DNA from 3 places in the Brevibacillus sp. B_LB10_24 genome. Region 2 is predicted to be linked to each of the others. Evidence: riboswitches for the same ligand, from Rfam matches in the RefSeq annotation. Region 2 holds a riboswitch; each other region holds the start of a gene.
What was found. A riboswitch is a leader RNA that binds a small molecule or an ion and turns the genes downstream of it on or off. The one in region 2 is predicted to bind cobalamin.

Region 1: another riboswitch for cobalamin. It lies ahead of ACI7RC_RS18540 (energy-coupling factor ABC transporter permease); the one in region 2 lies ahead of ACI7RC_RS10290 (FecCD family ABC transporter permease).
Region 3: another riboswitch for cobalamin. It lies ahead of ACI7RC_RS07160 (ABC transporter substrate-binding protein); the one in region 2 lies ahead of ACI7RC_RS10290 (FecCD family ABC transporter permease).

The regions. Positions count from the first base shown of each region.
Region 1 is NZ_JBJQOQ010000022.1:36,787-40,967, reverse strand. Features, by position in the region: gene cbiQ (cobalt ECF transporter T component CbiQ) at 1-729, opposite strand, end outside; gene ACI7RC_RS18545 (energy-coupling factor ABC transporter substrate-binding protein) at 713-1,024, opposite strand; gene ACI7RC_RS18540 (energy-coupling factor ABC transporter permease) at 1,028-1,780, opposite strand; cobalamin riboswitch at 1,931-2,133, opposite strand; gene pdxR (MocR-like pyridoxine biosynthesis transcription factor PdxR) at 2,212-3,696, opposite strand; gene ACI7RC_RS18530 (DMT family transporter) at 3,814-4,181, shown strand, end outside.
Region 2 is NZ_JBJQOQ010000008.1:155,603-159,783, forward strand. Features, by position in the region: gene ACI7RC_RS10275 (methyl-accepting chemotaxis protein) at 1-1,057, shown strand, start outside; gene ACI7RC_RS10280 (hypothetical protein) at 1,194-1,502, shown strand; gene ACI7RC_RS10285 (hypothetical protein) at 1,609-2,025, opposite strand; cobalamin riboswitch at 2,223-2,416, shown strand; gene ACI7RC_RS10290 (FecCD family ABC transporter permease) at 2,658-3,701, shown strand; gene ACI7RC_RS10295 (ABC transporter ATP-binding protein) at 3,698-4,181, shown strand, end outside.
Region 3 is NZ_JBJQOQ010000005.1:95,201-99,381, forward strand. Features, by position in the region: gene ACI7RC_RS07155 (FecCD family ABC transporter permease) at 1-479, opposite strand, end outside; gene ACI7RC_RS07160 (ABC transporter substrate-binding protein) at 481-1,455, opposite strand; cobalamin riboswitch at 1,628-1,838, opposite strand; gene ACI7RC_RS07165 (MBL fold metallo-hydrolase) at 1,926-2,873, opposite strand; gene ACI7RC_RS07170 (enoyl-CoA hydratase/isomerase family protein) at 2,886-3,710, opposite strand; gene ACI7RC_RS07175 (CaiB/BaiF CoA transferase family protein) at 3,733-4,181, opposite strand, start outside.

The DNA of each region.
Region 1 (4,181 bases), on a different contig from region 2:
TCGTTTTGATCGCACAAAACGGGCAGTCGATACCACCCGGATCTCGCCCGAAAACCCTCTGGCCGTCAAACCGACCAACAACTGCCGGTACCGCTGCCACGTCCGGCCAAACAGGGTAACTGCCAGTTTTGCCACATCTTTTAGCGTTTGGCGAAAGCCGCTGTGCCCTCCTCTTGCCTGCTGTGCCACCCAAAGCTGTCCAGCCACCTCCAGCAAGACAAAGACGAAGCGGTACATAATCGACAACAGCTCGACCAGGACCACGGGCATCCCTAGCCTTCTCAGCACCTGCAAGAGCTGCCCTAGCGGCACGGTAAAGAGGAGAAAATACAGACAGGCAACGGACGCAAGCGCCCGGGTCAGGACCGTAAACGCCCGCAGTAGGCCGCTCGGGCTCAGGTACACATAACTGCCTGCCACCGGTATGGCAGCCACGGCATTTGCCACTGCGCTGCCAGCACCTTCGCCGCTGGCAGCTTCCAGGCAAAGCGGCGGCAAGCTCATCAGCATGAAGGCGATTGGGAGCAGCAGCAGCCGCAAATAAGTTCGCCAGGGAATCCCCGCATACCTCACGATCCAGAGACTCGACCAGGCAAAAATAAGCAAATGCACCTGCCAGTGAGCGAACAGCGCGATCGCCAGCAGGGAGGCGGCGAACAGCAGCTTCTGATCTGGCGGAAGCTGCCGCAGCCGATTCGTATAGGCGTACGAATCAAACGGAATCTTCATGCGCCTGTCCTTTTTTTGCCGACCGGCCCCGGAAGAAACCGAAGGCGTAACCGACTACACCTGCGCCGATCGCCGCCTGCAGAGCGAACAACAAACTCTCCGTCTCCGAACCCGGCGGCTCAAAAATCGGCTCAAACCACGGCTCGTAATCGGGTGCAAGTTCCCCAACCGCCTCTTCAGCCGCATCGTCTGACCCGCCAAACTCCGACCCGTGAATAAATGCCAGCGGGAGGACTGCCAACAAGATCACCGCGACCAAAATCGCGATGGTAAGGTAGCGATTCGATTTGCCCATCCTTTACACACCTCGCTTTGCGGCCAGAAGTTGTTCCAACTCAGTCCGATTGTAGGTATGCAGCCAATTCCACACCAGGACGGTCAGCAGCCCTTCGCTAATGGCGAGCGGCACCTGTGTCAGGGCAAAAATCCCGGCAAACTTTACAAAGGAAGCGAGAATTCCACCTGATTCTGCGGGAAACGCCAGTGCAAGCTGCAGCGACGTGACCAGGTACGTCGACAAGTCAGCCAGTGCCGCTGCGGCAAAGACAGCCAGTTTTTGCCGCTTGCCGCCGCGTGACAGCAGCCGATACACGCCGTATGCGACAAATGGCCCTACGATCGCCATCGAAATGGCATTGGCCCCGAGCGTCGTCAATCCGCCGTGAGCAAGCAGCAGCGCCTGAAACAGCAGGACGAGGCTGCCCAATACCCCCATCGTCAGCGGGCCAAACAACACAGCCCCCAGGCCGGTTCCGGTCGGATGCGAGCTGCTCCCGGTCACAGATGGCAGCTTTAAGGCGGACAGCACGAATGCAAACGCCCCGACCAGTCCGAGCAGCAGCTTTGTTTCGGGATTCGCCTTCGTCGTACGCTGAATCTCCCGCAGGCCCAAGAGAAAAAACGGAATAAACAAGACCCACCAAAAGACAGCCCAGCCAACCGGCAAAAAACCCTCCATGATATGCATGGCATGTGCAGTCTGCGGCGTGTTAAATGACAAATACAGCACCAGCGCGACAATTCCCATTGGAACGAATAATTTCCGTTTCATGAATATACTCCCTCTTGAGACTCTGTTTTTCCCCAATCAAAAAAGCACCTTCAGAGAATACTCCGAAGATGCTCCATCACCTGACAAGTCGCCCGGCTAACCCTAGACGGCTGTTCAAACTATGTACACCTCCCTCATCCTCGTGAGTTTGACGATGTCGATTTCAAGGCAGGTCTCCTGACTCCAGTTCATCGCATAAACGCGCCCTTCCCATTCTTCAAGAACAGTGGGTTGTGTAAGCGTTATGCTCCCTGTTACAGTGGCGGGACCGTGCCGGACTTTCACCGGACTTCCCTATTAAGTTGCCGATTCAAGCAGAAGAATCGGTCAACACCTTGAACGTTCCATATGCATTTTTTCGATAGAAATTATATTCATGATAGTAATAGTTTCCACCTGTTGTCAATCTCTTTTTATTTGATGGCTGAGGGTCAGACGACTGGAGGTTTCTCCAATGGCGCCTCGATCGATTCCTGAAAGATCCTGCATAATCCGAGCATCCCCTGTCTCAGCTCATCCTCACTCATGCTGGAAAAACAGATTCTCAGATGGTGAAACTCCGGTTCACCCGGGTAACAGACCCACCCGGGGAGAAAGTTGATCTTTTCGCGAGACGCCGGAACGACCAGTTCTTCGGCACGCAGCCAGGGAGGAAGTGTGATCCAGATATTGCATCCACCTTGCGGCACGGTCCAGCGCACTCCTGCCGGAGCGTGCTGCTCTAAGACGGACAGGGCGAGATCTCTCCTGCCGAGCAGACGTTGCCGCAACTGCTTCACGTGTTTTTCCATAGAGAAAGACTGCATAAAGGAGAGGATCGCCCGCTGTGTCAGAAGCGGACTCCCCCAGTCTGCCGCTGCCTTCGCAACCATCAAACGGTTGAGGAATCTGCCGTTGGCGGCAAGAACAGCCACTCGGCATCCAGGGGCCAGTATTTTGCTAAAGCTTTTCAAATAGATGACATGCCCGTGCTCATCCATGCTTTTTATCGGCGGTGGCGGGGCTTTGCCAAAGTAGATTTCACTCCAGAGATCGTCCTCCAAAATGATGCTGCGATAGCTCTGCGCAAGATCGAGCAGCTGGGTACGCCGACGCTGGCTCATGAGGGCTCCGGTCGGATTCTGGTACGTGGGCATCGTGTAGATCAATTTTGGCGGATACTGGTCGCAAAGGGAAGCCAACAGGTCGACCCGCATCCCCTCCTCATCGACCGGAACAGACAGAACGGTCGCTCCTCTCGCTCGAAACACGTCGATGGCAGCGCTATAGGTAGGCACTTCTGTCACAACGACGTCACCAGGCCCGATAAAGCTGCGGGCCACCTGGTCAATCCCCTGCTGGGCCCCGTTGGTGACGATCAGTTCTTCCGGGTGTAAGTTGAGGCGGAAGTTCTTGGCGTATTCGGCATATGCCTTGCGAAACAAACCATCCCCCTGCACTGGTCCGTACTTGAACAAGACTGTTGGATCATCACGGAGCGCATTCTGGACGGCTGATGTCAACTCTGCCAGCGGAACCAGTTCGGGATGAAGCGAGGTAATCGAAAAAGAAAAACCGTTTTCAGGCTCTGCCTGCATACTCTGCCAAACCTGAGCCCGCGGCAGGTAATCCGCAACAGCATGCTGCCACTCATAACAGGAAACCTTATTGGGTTGCCCAGTGTCCCCAACCTCGTTCTTCGCCTTTCCAACAAATGTACCTCTGCCTTGGATCCGTTCGATCAGCCCTGCTTCTTCCAGCAGCCGATACGCCTCAACGACAGTCATAAAGCTGACATCACACTGTCTGGACAAGCTGCGAATGGAGGGCAAAGGAGTCCCTTCCTCTAACGATCCGAAACGAATGCGCTCGGAGATTTCCTGATAGATTTGCCTGACCAGGGGGACTCCGGACTGGCGCGTAAGGTTGATCTGCATGCGTTCTCCCCTCTTCCGGAAGTGTTATGTATCACTGTTGACTGTTATGTATATCACTGCTGTATGTTTTTTCTAAAGATTATAACACTCCGGGTTGGAAAAGGGGATATGGATAAAATGATTTATAGCTATCTGCTTATGTGTTTGATTTACGGAACAACCTTTTATGCCATCAAAGCAGGCATTGATGCCGGATTTTCTCCCTTTCTGTTTGCTGCCATCCGTTTCGGTACAGCAGGAGTCCTGATCATCGCGTTCCTGTACCTGAAGAAATCATCTCTCCGGTTTACCCGCAGGAACATGTTGGATCTGATCTACCTGGGCGTATGCATGACCCTGATTCCCTTTGCCGCACTCTACTGGGCCGAACAGTACATCTCCTCGGGACTTGCCGCCTTGCTGTCTGCTTCCGGACCGATCATCGTCAGTGTGCTCAGCCTGTGCTTCGACCGTAAAAAGATGCCTTTGTGGCAGTGGATGGGGCT
Region 2 (4,181 bases):
GGTTCTGAGTCTCGCGGCCGGCAAAATCGCCGAGGGAGATTTTTCAGGCGGCGACATCCGGATCAAAAGCCGGGATGAAATCGGTGATTTGGCCCGCTCCTTCCAGCAGATGAAGGAAAATCTCCGCGTGCTGATCAGGCAGGTAGCGTTAAATGCCCAGCAGGTGGCTGCTTCTGCGGAGCAGCTGATGGCCAGTTCCGACCAGACGAGCAAAGCCGCCGGGCAAATCACTTTGACGATACAGGAAATGGCTGCCGGCTCCGATCAGCAGGTCCAGGAAGTGGAAGGAAGCGCAAAAGAGATCCAGGAGATGTCAACAAGCGCACAGCATATCGCGGCGAGCGCCGGTCACGTATCTGGCGTCGCTGCCGAAGCTTCCCGAAAGGCTGCAGACGGAGACCAAGCCATCCGGACGGCGGTGGAGCAAATGGAAACGATCAATCGGACGATGAGCGACTTGACCCGGGTTATCGAAGGGCTGCAGGGGCGCTCAACGGAAATCGGACAAATCATCGAAGTGATCACCAGCATCTCCGCTCAGACCAATCTCTTGGCTTTAAACGCAGCGATCGAGGCGGCGAGAGCAGGCGAACACGGACGCGGGTTCTCGGTGGTGGCCGACGAGGTTCGCAAGCTGGCGGAACAATCGACGGCATCGGCTCAGCAAATCGCTGACTTGATCAGCGCCATTCAGCTTGAAACCGGGGCGGCCGCCCAATCGATGCAGAGAGGCCGGCAGGAAGTGGAGAACGGGATGGGCGCGGTCCATCAGGCGGGGAAATCCTTTGCCCAGATTCAAGCTTCTGTCCTGGAAGTGACGAACCAGATTGAAGAAGTATCCGCTGCGTCCAAACAGATGGCGGCAGGAACGGAAAAAGTGGTGCAGACGTTTGAGCGCGTGCTGCAGCTTGCCGAGGGTTCGGCATCAGGCAGCCAGAGCATCTCGGCAGCCACACAGGAACAGCTGGCCTCCATGGAGGAAATCACTGCGTCTGCCGGCGCGCTGTCCAAACTGGCGGAGGAATTGCAGCAGCGCGTGGAAACATTCAAGGTGTAGCGGATAGGGAGGAACGGAAAAACATCGCGGGAGTTGCGATATTGATCTTTTTCATATTTTCTTTGATTATCTTTTCATATATAATACCTACACAAAACTATGGCACATTGAAAGAAAAATAGAAAGTTACGTTAACATGTACACAGCTCATGTTGCAGGCGAATTCAGGCAATTTACGTATGATTATAGTTGGGTTGAAGGGTTGCATTATTTTGATGCCTATGCTTCCCTATGCGAAGCTTCCGCGGCGCTATGCAAAAATGGAGACGTATATGGGATAGCCAGTCGTCTTAAACGTTTCGCTGAAAAAGATAATTTTGATAAACTAAGTTATAAAGATGCGCGGTATATAGCAGATTTTTTGGATTCGCTGTTAACAGATTCACCTCCCACTTCGGATGAAGTCTTCAAGTTTTTGGGTTATATTGTAGAACTTAGCAAGTAAGTAGATTCTTATGCGGTCTCGGGACAACCTTCGGTTTACCGTGGCCGCATCATATTTTCTAAGATTGGAAGCAGGCTGCCCTAATACGGGGGGAGTAGAAATGGAATCAGTCGGCGGGACGAAGGAATTTCTTGAACATCAACTTGACCAGCAGATCGGAAATCCAGAACATGGAGGAATTAATCGCGATCAGCCGCCAGAATGGCTGCGTATAGTGAAGGAAATCTAGAAAATTGTCCGCAGGGTGAGACGTGAAGGCCAGCGTAAAGGCAATGATAAAGGGTGAGAGCACCACAAATGTAAGCAGAATCTGCAGCATTCCCGAATAAACAGGGCCGAGATACCTTATATTCATAGCTAACAGGTCAGCCACTAATGAGACGGGCAAAGAAACAATCATGAATACGCTTGCCACCACAGCGCCGTAGATAAAGACAAAGACAGGCTCCTTAGACTGAATCCCGATGATGGAAACGGAAAGGACAGAAGCCAAAAGGACCGTGACGTATTTGCTCCCCATCAAGTCAATCCCCCCTCGGAAGGTTCTGCGAATCCTTGCATCCGTTGACATCTGAATTCCAACATTTCCCATACCCTTATAGTAAAACATTTGGAAGGATTTGCATATTCCTAATTTCCGACTGCCTATTGCTGGACGCACAGGTAGCAATCTTCCAAACTTTAGGGTAAGATAAAAGGAATGCAGGCACCAACCTACAATTTCATAGGATGCAGCCAGGTGCCCTTGTGGGAACAAGGGGTAACAGGGAATCGGGTGAAAGTCCCGAGCGGTCCCGCCACTGTATCCGGGGAGTTCTCTTTTCATACAGGCCACTCGATGCCACAACGTCGGGGAAGGCGAAAGAGCGCGACGATCCGGGAGCCAGGAGACCTACCTAGCATGCTCACACCAGCAATGCCTTCGCGGAAAGGAGAGGTGTACGGAAAGAAGCAACGATTGTTTGCCGCAGTTTGTTGTTTTTCTCATAAGATCCGGACCCGTAACCCCATCTGCCGAGATGGGGTTTTTTCGTATGTAGGCAAGCGAGAATTGCAGAAAGGAGCAAAAAATTGAGAAACCTGATACCCCAGCTATCTTCAAAAGGAATCGTACGGGCAAGCGGAAATGCCCGCCCGGCCCTTGTAAACGGCCGGATGGGGCTAAGGGGCGTCCTGTGGCTGCTGTTCGGGATGTTTTTGCTATCCGTGACGCTGGCCGTCATGCTCGGCCCGATCAAGATTGCCCCTGAGACGGTGTGGAAAATCCCCCTGTCCCATCTGCCCGGGATTGGACAAGCAATCGAACGGGATTGGACGAAGGCGCAGGAGCACATCATTTGGGATATCCGCTTCCCCCGTGTGCTGCTTGGGGCTGTGGTGGGAGCAGGGCTTGGCGTGGCCGGGGCGGTCATGCAATCCCTGCTGCGCAATTCGCTCGCCGACCCGTACATCCTCGGCGTCTCTTCCGGTTCGTCTGCTGCCGCCACATTGGTTATCATCTTCGGGGTACTTCCGTATTTCGGGCAGTACGCGTTGACTTTCGGTGCCTTTTTCGGTGCTCTCGTTTCTATGATCGCCGTTTACTTGGTCGCCCAGGTACGGGGAAGCATCAATACTTCTCGACTGCTCTTGGCAGGCATTGCCGTCTCAATGGTTTTATCTGCCGTAACCAACTTTATTATCATGCTGGCTCCGAAAGAACAGGGCATCCGGGACGCGATGTTTTGGATGATGGGCAGTTTCTCTGGCGCCAAGTGGGAGTACTTGACGATCCCCGGTTTGGCTGTGCTGGCCGGTACCGCGTTTTTGCTGTTTCAATACCGCGCCTTGAATGCCGTCTTGATGGGCGACGAAACGGCGAAAACACTTGGCATCAACATGGATGCGTTTCGAAAAACGCTTATTCTCGTCGTTTCGCTGCTTACCGGGGTCATCGTCGCCGTGAGCGGCTGCATCGGGTTTATCGGCATGATGATGCCGCATATTGCCCGGTTTTTGGTCGGCTCTGACCATCGGCGGGTCCTCCCGGTATGCGCCGGGCTGGGGGCGATTACCGCTATTTGGGCAGATGTTCTCGCCCGCCTGGTATTGGCCCCCCAGGAAGTGCCGATCGGTGTGGTTACCGCACTGTGCGGCGGGCCGTTTTTTATCTGGCTGCTGCGCCGGAGTACATATACCTTCGGAGGGGGAAGCAAATGAACGTGACAGTGGAACACGCTTCGTTTTCGCTGATGCAAACGCCTATTGTCCAGGATATATCCCTGCATGCCGCCTCGGGGCAATTTGTCGGCATCATCGGGCCGAACGGGAGCGGAAAATCCACGCTGTTGAAAATGATCTGCCGAATCCTGGAGCCGGATGCCGGAATGGTCAGTTTGGATAACCAGGAGCTAAGCCGATTGGCTTCGCGCTGCATTGCACAGCGGATGGCAGTCGTCAGTCAGGAGACGACGCAGATGTTTGATTTTTCGGTATGGGAAATGGTGCTGATGGGGCGGACTCCGCATAAACGCTTGTTCGAGCCGGATACCTCATTGGATGAAGAGATTGTGGACATGGCCCTGCAGCGCGTCGGCATGCTGGAGTACGCGGAGCGCAGCTTTATGAGTTTGTCCGGAGGTGAAAAGCAGCGGGTGCTGATCGCCAGGGCGCTGGCTCAGCAGGCGCAGGTGATCGTAC
Region 3 (4,181 bases), on a different contig from region 2:
ATCAGCGTCTCCACCCTCATCTTTCCTTGCGAGCTCGCCAGTGAAAAAACGACGAACAGCGTCACCGAACCGGTCACAAACGCGGCGATCGGAACCGTCCACTGGCCGAGGATGGCCTGCAGCCCGAACAGGATGAGGAACGCCGCTCCTACGGATGCCCCGGAAGCAACGCCAAGCGTGTAAGGGTCAGCCAGCGGATTGCGCAGCACGCCTTGAAATCCGCAGCCCGCCAAGGCGAGCGAAGCGCCGACCAGGATCGCCAGGACGACGCGCGACAGCCTCACCTGTGTAATGATCATCTCTTCCGCTGTCGTCCAGGTGGGCTGGATCCACTGATCCGCCAACGGGAGTTGATGCAGGAGGATTTTCCAAACCTGCACCAGCGGCACGCTCGCCGTGCCGACCGAGAGGCTGATACTGGCGGAGAGCAGCAGCAGCACGAGGGCCCCTCCGCCGTACAGGAGAAGTTTTCTCTTCATTTTATTTCACCAGGTCAGGATGGATCGCCTTGGCGATTTCTTTCAGCCCATCGGTCAAACGCGGACCGACGCGGACGACCGGTGATTGCTCAAAAGAGAACATGCGATTGTTCTTCACGGCGTCGATCTGTCCCCAACCGGGACGCTTTTTGATGCCGTCCAGAATCACATCGCCGGCTCCTTCCCCCTCCGGATACAGGATGATTTCAGGATTGGCCTGAATGATGTGCTCGGGATCGATCTCGTACCAACCGCTCTTGTCCCCGCCGACGTTGATCCCGCCGGCTAACGAGATCAGTTCATCCAAAAATTCGCCTTTCCCCACCGTCCAGCCAGGGTTGTACTCGAGATACACTTTCTTTTTCGGCACGTCCTTCACGGCATCGACCACGCTCTGCTTGTCCGCCCGCATTTTTTCCGCCACGTGCTTGGCGTTTTGCTGCAAATTCATGATTTTCCCGACGGTTTCTATTTTTTCGATCACTTGGTCAACCGTTTTCGGGCTGGAAGCGTAGACCTTGATGTCATAAGAGCGCAGCTGCTCGATCGCCTTCTGATTCATGCTGGCGGAAGCGACAACCAGATCGGGCTGCAAGGCGATGACTGCTTCGACATTGGTATTCATATCGCCCACCTTCTCCTTGCTTTTCGCTTCTTCCGGGTAATCGCTGTATTGGTCGACACCTACCACCTTGTCCCCGGCCCCGATCGCAAACAGGATCTCTGTCTCGCTGGGAGCCAGTGTGATCACCCGCTTGGGCTCCTGTTCCAGGGTGATAGACGTATTCGTCCCATCGGTCAATGAAAGCGGATAGGTTGTTTCCGATTCCGGCGCTGTTGTTTCCGGCACAGCTTGCGGGGCAGTGTCAGTGCCGGGTGCCGGTGACTGGTTTGCGGGTGCTGAGCAGCCGAACAAGGTCAGGCTGAGCATCAAACAGATGAACCATAAAACGTTTGCTTGCATAATCTTGCGCATGATTTTCTCTCCCTTTCTCCTCTTCCAACAAGAAAAAGCATTTCTAATCGTGTTAGAAATGCTTTGCTGAACATTCGCCATTGCCTGATCAGATGCTTGGCCGCATACCTATTTCCAAGCGTTGCAAGGGTCGTGCCCGATCTCTAACACCAGCCTAAATCCGCGTAGGTCATCAGTGTCGCTGAAACAGGCAGGTCTCCTGACTTAGAGTCGAGCTTTTGCCGTCTTCCCGGCAGTACCAGTGACATGCTAGCAAAAGCTTACCGATGCGTGTGCCATCGGTGCTCACCACAGTGGCGGGTCCGTGTCGGCTTTTAACCGAACTTCCCAATTAAGCCGAAGCTAAAAATTTAGCGTTCAGCACCTGTTTCCTCCGATATGCGATTGTACAAGTAACTATATCACTCCGGCACCCACTTGTCTATGCCGGCTGGCAGCGGACGCAGCCGACCTTCACGGCGATCCGCCGTCTATTTCACTTGTTTTGACAGGTAATCGGCTAAACCCATGGCGCACACTTCCAAATCGATCTGCAGCACCTGGTAAACCGGATGGTCTTGCGGGACGCTGCGGCCGGTCAGGTGATCCCGCACGCGAGAGAGCAGCGCAGAGGCTATTTCGCCCTCTCCCTTTCCTTGTGCGGAAAGCTGCTTCGCTGTCTCTACGAAGATGGGCAGCCAAATCTTCATCTGACGATAAGCGTCATCGACATCTGTCGTCATTCCGTAGTGGCCAAAGTAGATGCGGTCTACCTGCAGGTCTTTGATCAGATCGATCGAGCGTTCCATCGCTTCCGGCAAAAACTGGTTAGGCGATGTAGAAGGCAGATACAAGGTACAACCTGCGTCTTCCACCTGATGGTAACGTATGCCAAAGGTGTCGCCGGTAAACATGCCGTTGCTCTTCGGATCATAGATGGAAAAGTGATGATTGGCGTGTCCCGGCGTATCGAAAAACTCGAGCGTCCGGTTTGGACCGATCTTCAGCGATTCGCGGTCTGCTTTCACCACGATCCGATCCTCCGCTACCGGAAGGATCGGATCGAACAGACTGTCGAATTTCTCCTTGTACACCGCTCTGGCTCCCTGGATCAGCCGCTCCGGGTTGGCGAGGTGGCGTGCTCCCTTCGGGTGGACAATCACCTGAGCGTCCGGGCACTCCTGCAGCAGCAGTCCCACTCCCCCGGCGTGGTCCAGGTGTATATGCGTCACGATAATGTATCTGATCTCTTCCGGCCGCAGCCCCAGTTCAAGCAGCCCCTTCAAGATGTAAGGAACCGACGGGCTGGCACTCGTCTCGATAATCGTCAGCTCCGGTTCCCGGAGGACATAGGTTCCGGTCCTGCCAGCCAGGCCGAGATCAAACCCGTCAATGAGAAACACATCATTTCCTAGATCAATTGGTTGGTTATCGCTCATCCTTGCCTCACCTCATTCTTCGTCTCTTCGCTCCTGCTCTCCGGTAAATGCCGGCGGCCGCTTTTCCCGAAAGGCCCGGACTCCCTCCAGATAATCTTGCGTAGTGAAGGCCAGTCCCTGTGCCATCGCTTCAGCTTGCAGAACCTGTTCCAACGTCATCTCGCTGCTGCGGTTCAAGATGGACTTGGCCATCCCGATGGCGGCACTGGGACCCTGCGCCAGGGAAGCCGCCATTTCTTCGGCTCTCGGCAAGAGCGCATCTGCCGTCGTCACTTCCAGCACAATCCCGTACGCCTGTGCCTCCCGGGCAGTAATCATCCGGCCGGAGAACATCAGCTCCTTGGCCCGTTGCAGCCCTACCAATCTTGGCAGGAAGAAAATTCCACCGTAATCCGGCACCAATCCTATTTTAGCAAAAACTTGTCCAAATGAAGCATTTTCCGAGGCGATCAGCAAATCACAGGCCAGGGCCAGGTTAAAACCGGCTCCGACTGCATAGCCGTTGACCGCTGCAATGACGGGCTTTTCCAAGGAGACGAGATCGAGCAGCAGCCGATGCGCCTCCTGCATATACCGCCTTGCCTCCGCCCCGCTCGGACTGCTGCCTTGGCTTGCGCCCTGGCCGGGAAATCCCTTGATGTCGCCGCCGGCGCAAAAAGCCGGGCCGCTCCCCGTCACAATCAGGCTGCGAATCCGGGCGTCCGTCCGCACTTCCTCCAGGGAGGCGCGAAATTCGTCTACCAATGCCCGCGACAGGGCGTTTCGGTTGTCGGGGCGGTTGAACGTGATTACCGCTACCCCGCCTTTTCGCTCAAGCAAAACAGATTGACTCTCCATTGTACCCCCTCCATTCGCTGGTTCAGATCATGCCGCGCCTTTTCCAGTCTGTCATCTGTTCCGAGGCGACAGACAAGACAGATCGAAAAACTTCTTCGGTATGTTCACCTGCTGCGGGCGGCGGTGCAAAAGCCATGCCGGACGTGCTCCGCCCCGGATCATAGCCGCCCGCAGAGGTATCCGTCTGAATCAAATCCCCCCATCGCTGTGTGTGCCGTACAAACGCCAAGACTTTTGCCTGCACGTGAGGATGCTGTATGACTTCGCCGATTTCCAGCACGGGAGTCAGGCAGCAATCCACTTTGTGGGAAAACTGCGACCACTCTGCCTGCGTACGGCTTTGAAACAGCTCCTTTACCTGCAAATACACGGGATTCTCTGAAGTCGCCCGGCTCACATGGGCGGCAATCCAGTCTTCCCGTCCCACTCCCCGGCAAAAATTCTGCCAAAATTTTTCCTCCAGCGCTGCCA